Regions from separate parts of the Weissella paramesenteroides genome, predicted to be linked through region 2. Evidence: a T-box and tRNA genes for the amino acid it is inferred to sense, from the RefSeq annotation. Region 2 holds a T-box; the other holds one or more tRNA genes.
What was found. A T-box is a leader RNA that pairs with one kind of tRNA and senses whether it is charged. The one in region 2 lies ahead of pheS (phenylalanine--tRNA ligase subunit alpha), so its partner is inferred to be a tRNA-Phe.
Positions count from the first base shown of each region.

Region 1: it has a tRNA-Phe gene. The T-box ahead of pheS (phenylalanine--tRNA ligase subunit alpha) is inferred to sense a tRNA for this amino acid. The anticodon was not compared.

Region 1 covers NZ_CP130559.1:167,270-170,767, reverse strand. The annotation lists gene QRX23_RS00840 (Nramp family divalent metal transporter) at 1-1,140, opposite strand, end outside; tRNA gene QRX23_RS00835 (tRNA-Leu) at 1,362-1,445, opposite strand; tRNA gene QRX23_RS00830 (tRNA-Leu) at 1,492-1,575, opposite strand; tRNA gene QRX23_RS00825 (tRNA-His) at 1,632-1,704, opposite strand; tRNA gene QRX23_RS00820 (tRNA-Trp) at 1,719-1,789, opposite strand; tRNA gene QRX23_RS00815 (tRNA-Phe) at 1,832-1,904, opposite strand; tRNA gene QRX23_RS00810 (tRNA-Asp) at 1,913-1,986, opposite strand; tRNA gene QRX23_RS00805 (tRNA-Val) at 1,989-2,061, opposite strand; tRNA gene QRX23_RS00800 (tRNA-Cys) at 2,343-2,413, shown strand; gene QRX23_RS00795 (glycosyltransferase) at 2,473-3,498, opposite strand, start outside.
Region 2 covers NZ_CP130559.1:1,486,352-1,489,849, forward strand. The annotation lists gene pheT (phenylalanine--tRNA ligase subunit beta) at 1-827, opposite strand, end outside; gene pheS (phenylalanine--tRNA ligase subunit alpha) at 834-1,874, opposite strand; T-box leader at 1,938-2,146, opposite strand; gene QRX23_RS07455 (winged helix-turn-helix transcriptional regulator) at 2,184-2,543, opposite strand; gene QRX23_RS07460 (MFS transporter) at 2,785-3,498, shown strand, end outside.

The sequences.
Region 1 (3,498 bases), 650 kb from region 2:
ATCCAATGCGCCTTCGGTTGCCCCAAAGATGATCGTGAAGATGATGATGGGAACCAAAGCTAACCCACGGGTCACTAGACGTTGTAACCACATTGGCATCCGCAAAGTTGTATAACCTTCCATGATAATTTGTGCAGTCAAAGTTCCAGTGATTGTTGAATTTTGACCTGACGCTAGCAAAGCAATGGCGAACAACATACTCAAGAATGGGCTAGCAATCGCGCCGACAATCTCACGATTGTTAAGGGCATTGAACAAATCACCAAAGGCTTCTAAGTCAGAGCCATGACCGAAGAAGAGTGCCGCACCGACAATCAACAACAAGGCGTTAACGATAAAAGCACCAGTCAATTGAATATTTGAATCCCAAGCCGTAAATTTCAATGCTTCCTTAATGCTCTTCTTATCACGTTTTACTTGACGTGTTTGTGAAATTGATGAATGTAGGTAAAGGTTGTGTGGCATAACTGTGGCACCAACAATTCCTAGTGCTAACATCAATTGACTATGATGCAACACTTCCTTGTGTGGCACTAAATTGATTGCTGCGGCACCCATATCGGGCTTTGCCAAAATCGCCATGTACAAAAAGATTCCTAAAATAACCAGAATCAATGTCGCAACAATCGCTTCAATTTTACGGAAACCTAACTTCATTAATAATAGCAGTAGCAACACATCTGCTGCGGTGATCAAAACACCCCACAATAATGGTAAGCCAAATAATAAATGAATGGCGATAGCTGCACCAATTACTTCAGCCATATCAGTTGCCATAATGGCCAACTCAGTCATGATCCAAAGTAACCAACCCACCGCTTTATTCGTACTATCTCTAGTCATTTGCGCCAAATCTTTTTGCGCCACAATCCCTAACTTGGCGGCCATGTATTGTAGCAACATCGCAATTAAACTTGAAATCAAAACAACTGATAACAATAAGTAGTGGTATTGTGCACCACCGACAATTGACGTAATCCAATTTCCTGGATCCATGTACCCAACCGCAACAAGTGCTCCTGGTCCACTCCAAGCCATTAATTTACGTAAAAATCCACCTGTTGTTGGCACCTCAACAGAACCATTGATTTCAGCAAGGCTTTGATTATCTGATTCTGGTGCCGTTGTTTTCTCTACCATCAGTCCTTTTCTCCCATAATGTCTTGTTGGTAATGTCCTCTATCCTAGTATCTAATAAAGTTAACAAAATTCAAACCATTACCTATCATTTCGTTCAAGGTAACCGCTTTCAAAATGTTTTCTTAAGTGAATTGCAATATGTTCTTTTTTCAGTCTTAAATGTTAGTAATGAAAAAAGTTCCATAAACCTAGTTTTTACTAAGTTTATGGAACCTAAAATATGCCGTCGATGGGGGTCGAACCCATACTCCCTTGCGGGAACTGGATTTTGAGTCCAGCGCGTCTGCCAATTCCGCCACAACGGCATGTAATAATTAAATAAGTGAATTAATAATAAACGGTTACACCGAATGCCGTCGATGGGGGTCGAACCCATACTCCCTTGCGAGAACTGGATTTTGAGTCCAGCGCGTCTGCCAATTCCGCCACAACGGCATATTTAATTATTATTATATAAAATTATGTAAAGAGTGAATTATTCTCACTCCAAGGGCGGTAGATGGGGATCGAACCCACGCGTGCCGGAACCACAAACCGGTGTGTTAACCACTTCACCACTACCGCCATCATCAGATAAACAGGGGTAGAGGGAGTCGAACCCCCACCGACGGTTTTGGAGACCGTTGTTCTACCATTAAACTATACCCCTATTTTGAGATGGTTATTATTGATAATACGATGTATTATCAAATGGCGCGGGGCGGAATCGAACCGTCGACACTACGAGCTTCAATCGTATGCTCTACCAACTGAGCTACCGCGCCATTATAAACGGTCACAACGGGATTCGAACCCGTGATCTTTCGCGTGACAGGCGAACGTCATAACCAACTAGACCATGCGACCAATGGACGTTACAGGGATCGAACCTGTGACCCCCTGCTTGTAAGGCAGGTGCTCTCCCAGCTGAGCTAAACGTCCATTCTCTGTTGTCATAAACTCAACAACAGAAATTATTATACCGATATTTTTCAACCTTTGCAACCCTAAACCGCATATGATTTTAATTAAATATACTATCTGGCATATTTTTAGATAAAAAGCTTATATATTTAAGAGATTGTGACACCTACTCATGTCTCATTCCCAACGAAATTTCTATAACTTAACACACAAATCAATTAGGTAATTGCAACTTTGCGTCATTTCCCCTATAATATGTAATCGTGGTGGTAATTATATTAATACATAACATACAAGATGGTAGTGTAGCCAAGTGGTAAGGCAACGGTCTGCAAAACCGTCATCACGGGTTCGATTCCCGCCACTACCTTATAAAAAAGGACAAATTGACAGTGTCGCGTCAATTTGTCCTTTTTGTTTTATCTTCTATTAATTGAGTACTTGTTGCCAAATAGTTGCCATCTTATTATCCGAAAATGCTTGGGCTTTATCATATGCTGCAACAGACATTTGTGTCCATAAATCATCATCAAGCAATAGCTCCGTAACTTTTTGAGCCATCGCCAGGTTTGAACCATCAGGGACAATGTAGCCATTAACGCCATCTTCAATCAATGCGTGCGCACCATATGGCACATCAAAACTAACACTTGGTACACCATAGCTCATCGCCTCAACCAAGTTCATCCCCAAGCCTTCACCAACCGATGTTTGTAAAATAACTTGGGCTTGTTGGTAAGCTTTCTGCAAGACCGCTTCTGATACATAACCACCAAAAGTAACCCGATCAGCAACATTTAACTTAGTTGCTAACTCTTGCAACTCATGCATAATTTCTTGTGTTGCTGCATATCCATAGTATGTCAATGTTGCATCTGGCACAGTTTTAACAACCCGTGCTAAAACTCGTAATGCCTGTTCTGGACGTTTTTCAGAGGATAAGCGGCCAACATAGAGCAATTGATGTGACTGACGCTCAGACAACGTGACACGTGGTTGTGCTAGTGTTTTTTCGTCAACAACAACGTCCGGAGCAACTTTAATATTTAGTTGCGGATAACGAGTCTGCAAATCTCTTTGTTGCGCAATCGTGGGCACCAAAATAGCTGTAAATGCTTGGCCATATCGTTCTAATACATTGAGATATGCCGGATATAATTTACCTCGAACTGGCTGCTTTGTATCGCTGGTATGAATATCATGTAAATAGGCAAATTTATGATTTGTTCCCTGAACACCAGCAATAATATGATCTAGGCCACGCCGGTCTGAAATTAACGTTGTCTCAGACTGTTGACGAGTAATTTCATTTAAAAAGAATAAGAATAGTTGCTCTTCTGTATTAAACCGATAATCATGACCTAAATAATCAATCAATTTGTACATGCTTGGTAATAATTGACCATTTATATTCATGTGAGTGACTTCAAGAACTGATTCACCAGCTAAATTTAA
Region 2 (3,498 bases):
GCATGCATTGGTTGACCGTACATTAATAACATATAATTGGTGATATCAACAATATTTGAAATTGGTCGAATACCCATTGTCCACAAACGGCGTTGTAACCATAATGGTGAATCCTTAACAGTGACATTCTTAACCACACGAACAGCATACTTGGTTGCCAATTCGGCAGGTGCCGTTGCTGAAATCAAGTCGCTTGTTTGCTCGGCTGTCTCAGTTAATTCAAAATTAGGTAAAGTTGGTTCTTCTGAAAGAATGGCAGCAACTTCCCATGCTGTACCATTCATTGAAAATAAGTCTGCTCGATTAGGTGTAATTCCTGTCTCAAGGACATCATCATCTAATCCAAGCACAGTCAAAGCATCTTCACCTGGTTTCAAATCGGCAGCATCAACATCATTGAATACCCAAATTCCCTCTTCAAAATCTTTTGGTGCAACTTTATCTTCAAAGCCAAGCTCTTGTAATGCAGCTAACATACCATTTGATACTTCACCACGTAGTTTACCTTTACGAATTTTTTTATTATCGCCAATGACCGAACCATGCTTGGCCAAGATAACAGTTTGGCCCTCAGCAACATTTGGTGCACCAGTGACAACTTGAATTGGTTCATCTTCACCAGCATCTAGTTGCGTAATTACCATATGGTCTGAATCTGGGTGTGGCACAACTGATAAGACCTTAGCAATAACAACCTTTTTCATATTTCCCTTTGGTTGATACTGTCCCTCGATTTCAACCGCTGTACGAGAAATTTTTTCTGCTAATTGTGATGCAGGTAATGCAATTGGTAAATAATCACGTAACCAATTTACTGAAACTTTCATTTTGTCTTATCCTTTCTGATCAAATTGCGTTAAGAAACGCACATCATTCAAGTAGAAGTTACGAATATCTTCTACCCCATACTTAAGCATTGCGAAACGATCAGGGCCAAGACCAAAGGCAAAACCGCCATAAACGTCTGGATCAATACCAGACTTACGCAAAACATTTGGATGTACCATTCCTGCACCAAGGACCTCAATCCACTCAATATCCTCTGGATTCATATCTGGTGTCACTGCATGCCATGAAATATCAACCTCAACGGATGGTTCAGTGAATGGAAAGTATGATGGACGCAAACGAATATCATGGGCTTCACCAAATAAATTATGGGCAACTGCTAATAAGGTACCTTTTAAATCACCCATGGTAATATGCTTGTCAATCACAAGACCTTCCATTTGATGGAACTGATGTGAATGTGTCGCATCATCAGTATCACGACGGTACACACGACCAGGAGAGACCATTTTCAAAGGTCCTTTGCTAAAGTCATGCGCTTCCATCGTACGTGCTTGAACTGGAGAAGTTTGCGTGCGCATTAAAATTTCAGGTGTGATGTAGAACGTATCCTGCATATCCCGGGCTGGGTGATCTTTAGGTAAATTCATGCGTTCAAAGTTATATTGATCTTCTTCAACCTCTGGTCCTTCAATTACTTGATAACCCATGCCGATAAATTGATCTTCCAGATTTTCAATAATTTGTTGTAGCACATGTGGCTGACCTTGTTGGACAGTACGTCCTGGTAAGGTTACATCAATTGCTTCAGCTGCTAACTGCGCATCCAAAGCAATTGCTTCTAAGCGTGTTTGCCGCTCAGCAATCGCTGCCGTCAATACATCACGTACCTCATTGGCCAATGCACCAACTACTGGACGTTCCTCTGGTGTCAAATTTTTCATGCCGCGTAGCACTTCAGTTAGCGGACCTTTTTTCCCTAACCAATGTACTCGTACTTGATTCAATGCTTTAACATCGGCTGCATCATTAATTTGTGTTAATGCTTCATCGCGCAATGTCGTGAGCTCATCTTGTAAACTCATTTCTCTTCTCCCTTAATATTCATAAACTTTTGCAAATAAAAATCCCTTCGATAAATAACTTATCGAAGGGACGCTAATTAACGTGGTACCACCCAAAAAATTCAGTAATCTTACAAAGATTACCCTCAGTTATCTGTTAACGGTGATAGACCGCATCAACTTTTCACTGATGAACTCCTGACTGAAATTCAGTGCTTCCAAAGACAGGCTCTCACCACTTCCTGCTCGCTAATCTTTAAAAAGGTACCTACTAGGTCATTCATTGTTTCTTGCTCTATTGTACAAACTTTATTTTAACTTTTCAAGTTTCTATTTTGCAGGGCACTGCCACTTATCTGACCACTCATGAATTGCCGTCATCATATCACGCATTGATTCACCACGTGCTGTTAACGCATATTCAATCAAAGCCGAATCATCATAAGTACGTCGCTCAACAATATCTGCAGCTTCTAACTCCTTCAAACGTTCAACTAACACGCGGTCTGAACATTTTGATACTGATTGTGCTAGGTCTTTAAAACGGCGTGGTCCATTGACAAGCAATGTTTCAATAATCATACCATTCCATTTGCGACCAAGAATCTCAAAGGTTGCGACAAACTTATCACATAATTTATTTTCACATAATTCTGCAGCATCGGTCGCCTTATCGGTTACAACTACCATATTTTTTCTCCTTAACTAGCTATATTTCTCTTCTCGTATATTCATTCTATGCTTTACTTACAAAAAATGCACGGAATAACTTCTAATTCCCACATGACCCATTATATCGTCATTTATTGCGCACGAAAAGAGGCGATTTGACAGAAGGTGTATACTTATCTAGGAAAATTTTTTGAAAGATAGGTACAGTATTACGTCAAATAGTGACTCCTCTAGCATTTTTAATGCAACTTTTATTCAATTGTTTATTATTCAAATTCTTAGTATGATGACTTTTTACAGTCTATTTGTCATCATTGGTCCATATGCGGTTCATACCTACCATGTTAGTACAACCATTGCTGGCTTAATAACTGGTATGACCATTATTGGTACAATGGTGGCCCGCTTTAGTGCCGGTATCATGACTGCAAAATTTAGTGCTAAAAAATTAACGATTCTAAGCATGATTATTCTCGTACCAATCCTACTTGCTTATCAATACGAAGGTGGGATTATCTACCTGTTGATCATTCGTTTTATTCAAGGATTAGCAGTGGGCTTAACTGGTACAGTTACTAACACAGCAGTCATTAATGTGATTCCTCTTGCACGACGAGCAGAAGGCATCGCATACTTCTCATTAGCCACTATCTTAGGAACCGCATTTGGTCCTTTCTTAGCACTATTGATTGAACAACATTATTCATATACCATCTTATTTTGGTTAGAATTTATTACCGGCGTGATTGCTTTGATTGCTTCATTTCTAATTGACGCAAAAAAAGTCACTATTCAAGCAACGTCAACAAATAAAAAATTTAATTTAAAAACATTGATTGAGCCAAAAGTTCTGGGTATCTCTTTGACCCTTGGCTTTGTTACATTTGGTTATGCTGCTCTACAATCCGAACTAGATTTTTATGCCAGTGATTTAAACTTAGTAACTTTTGCATCTTATTTTTTCTTGGTATAT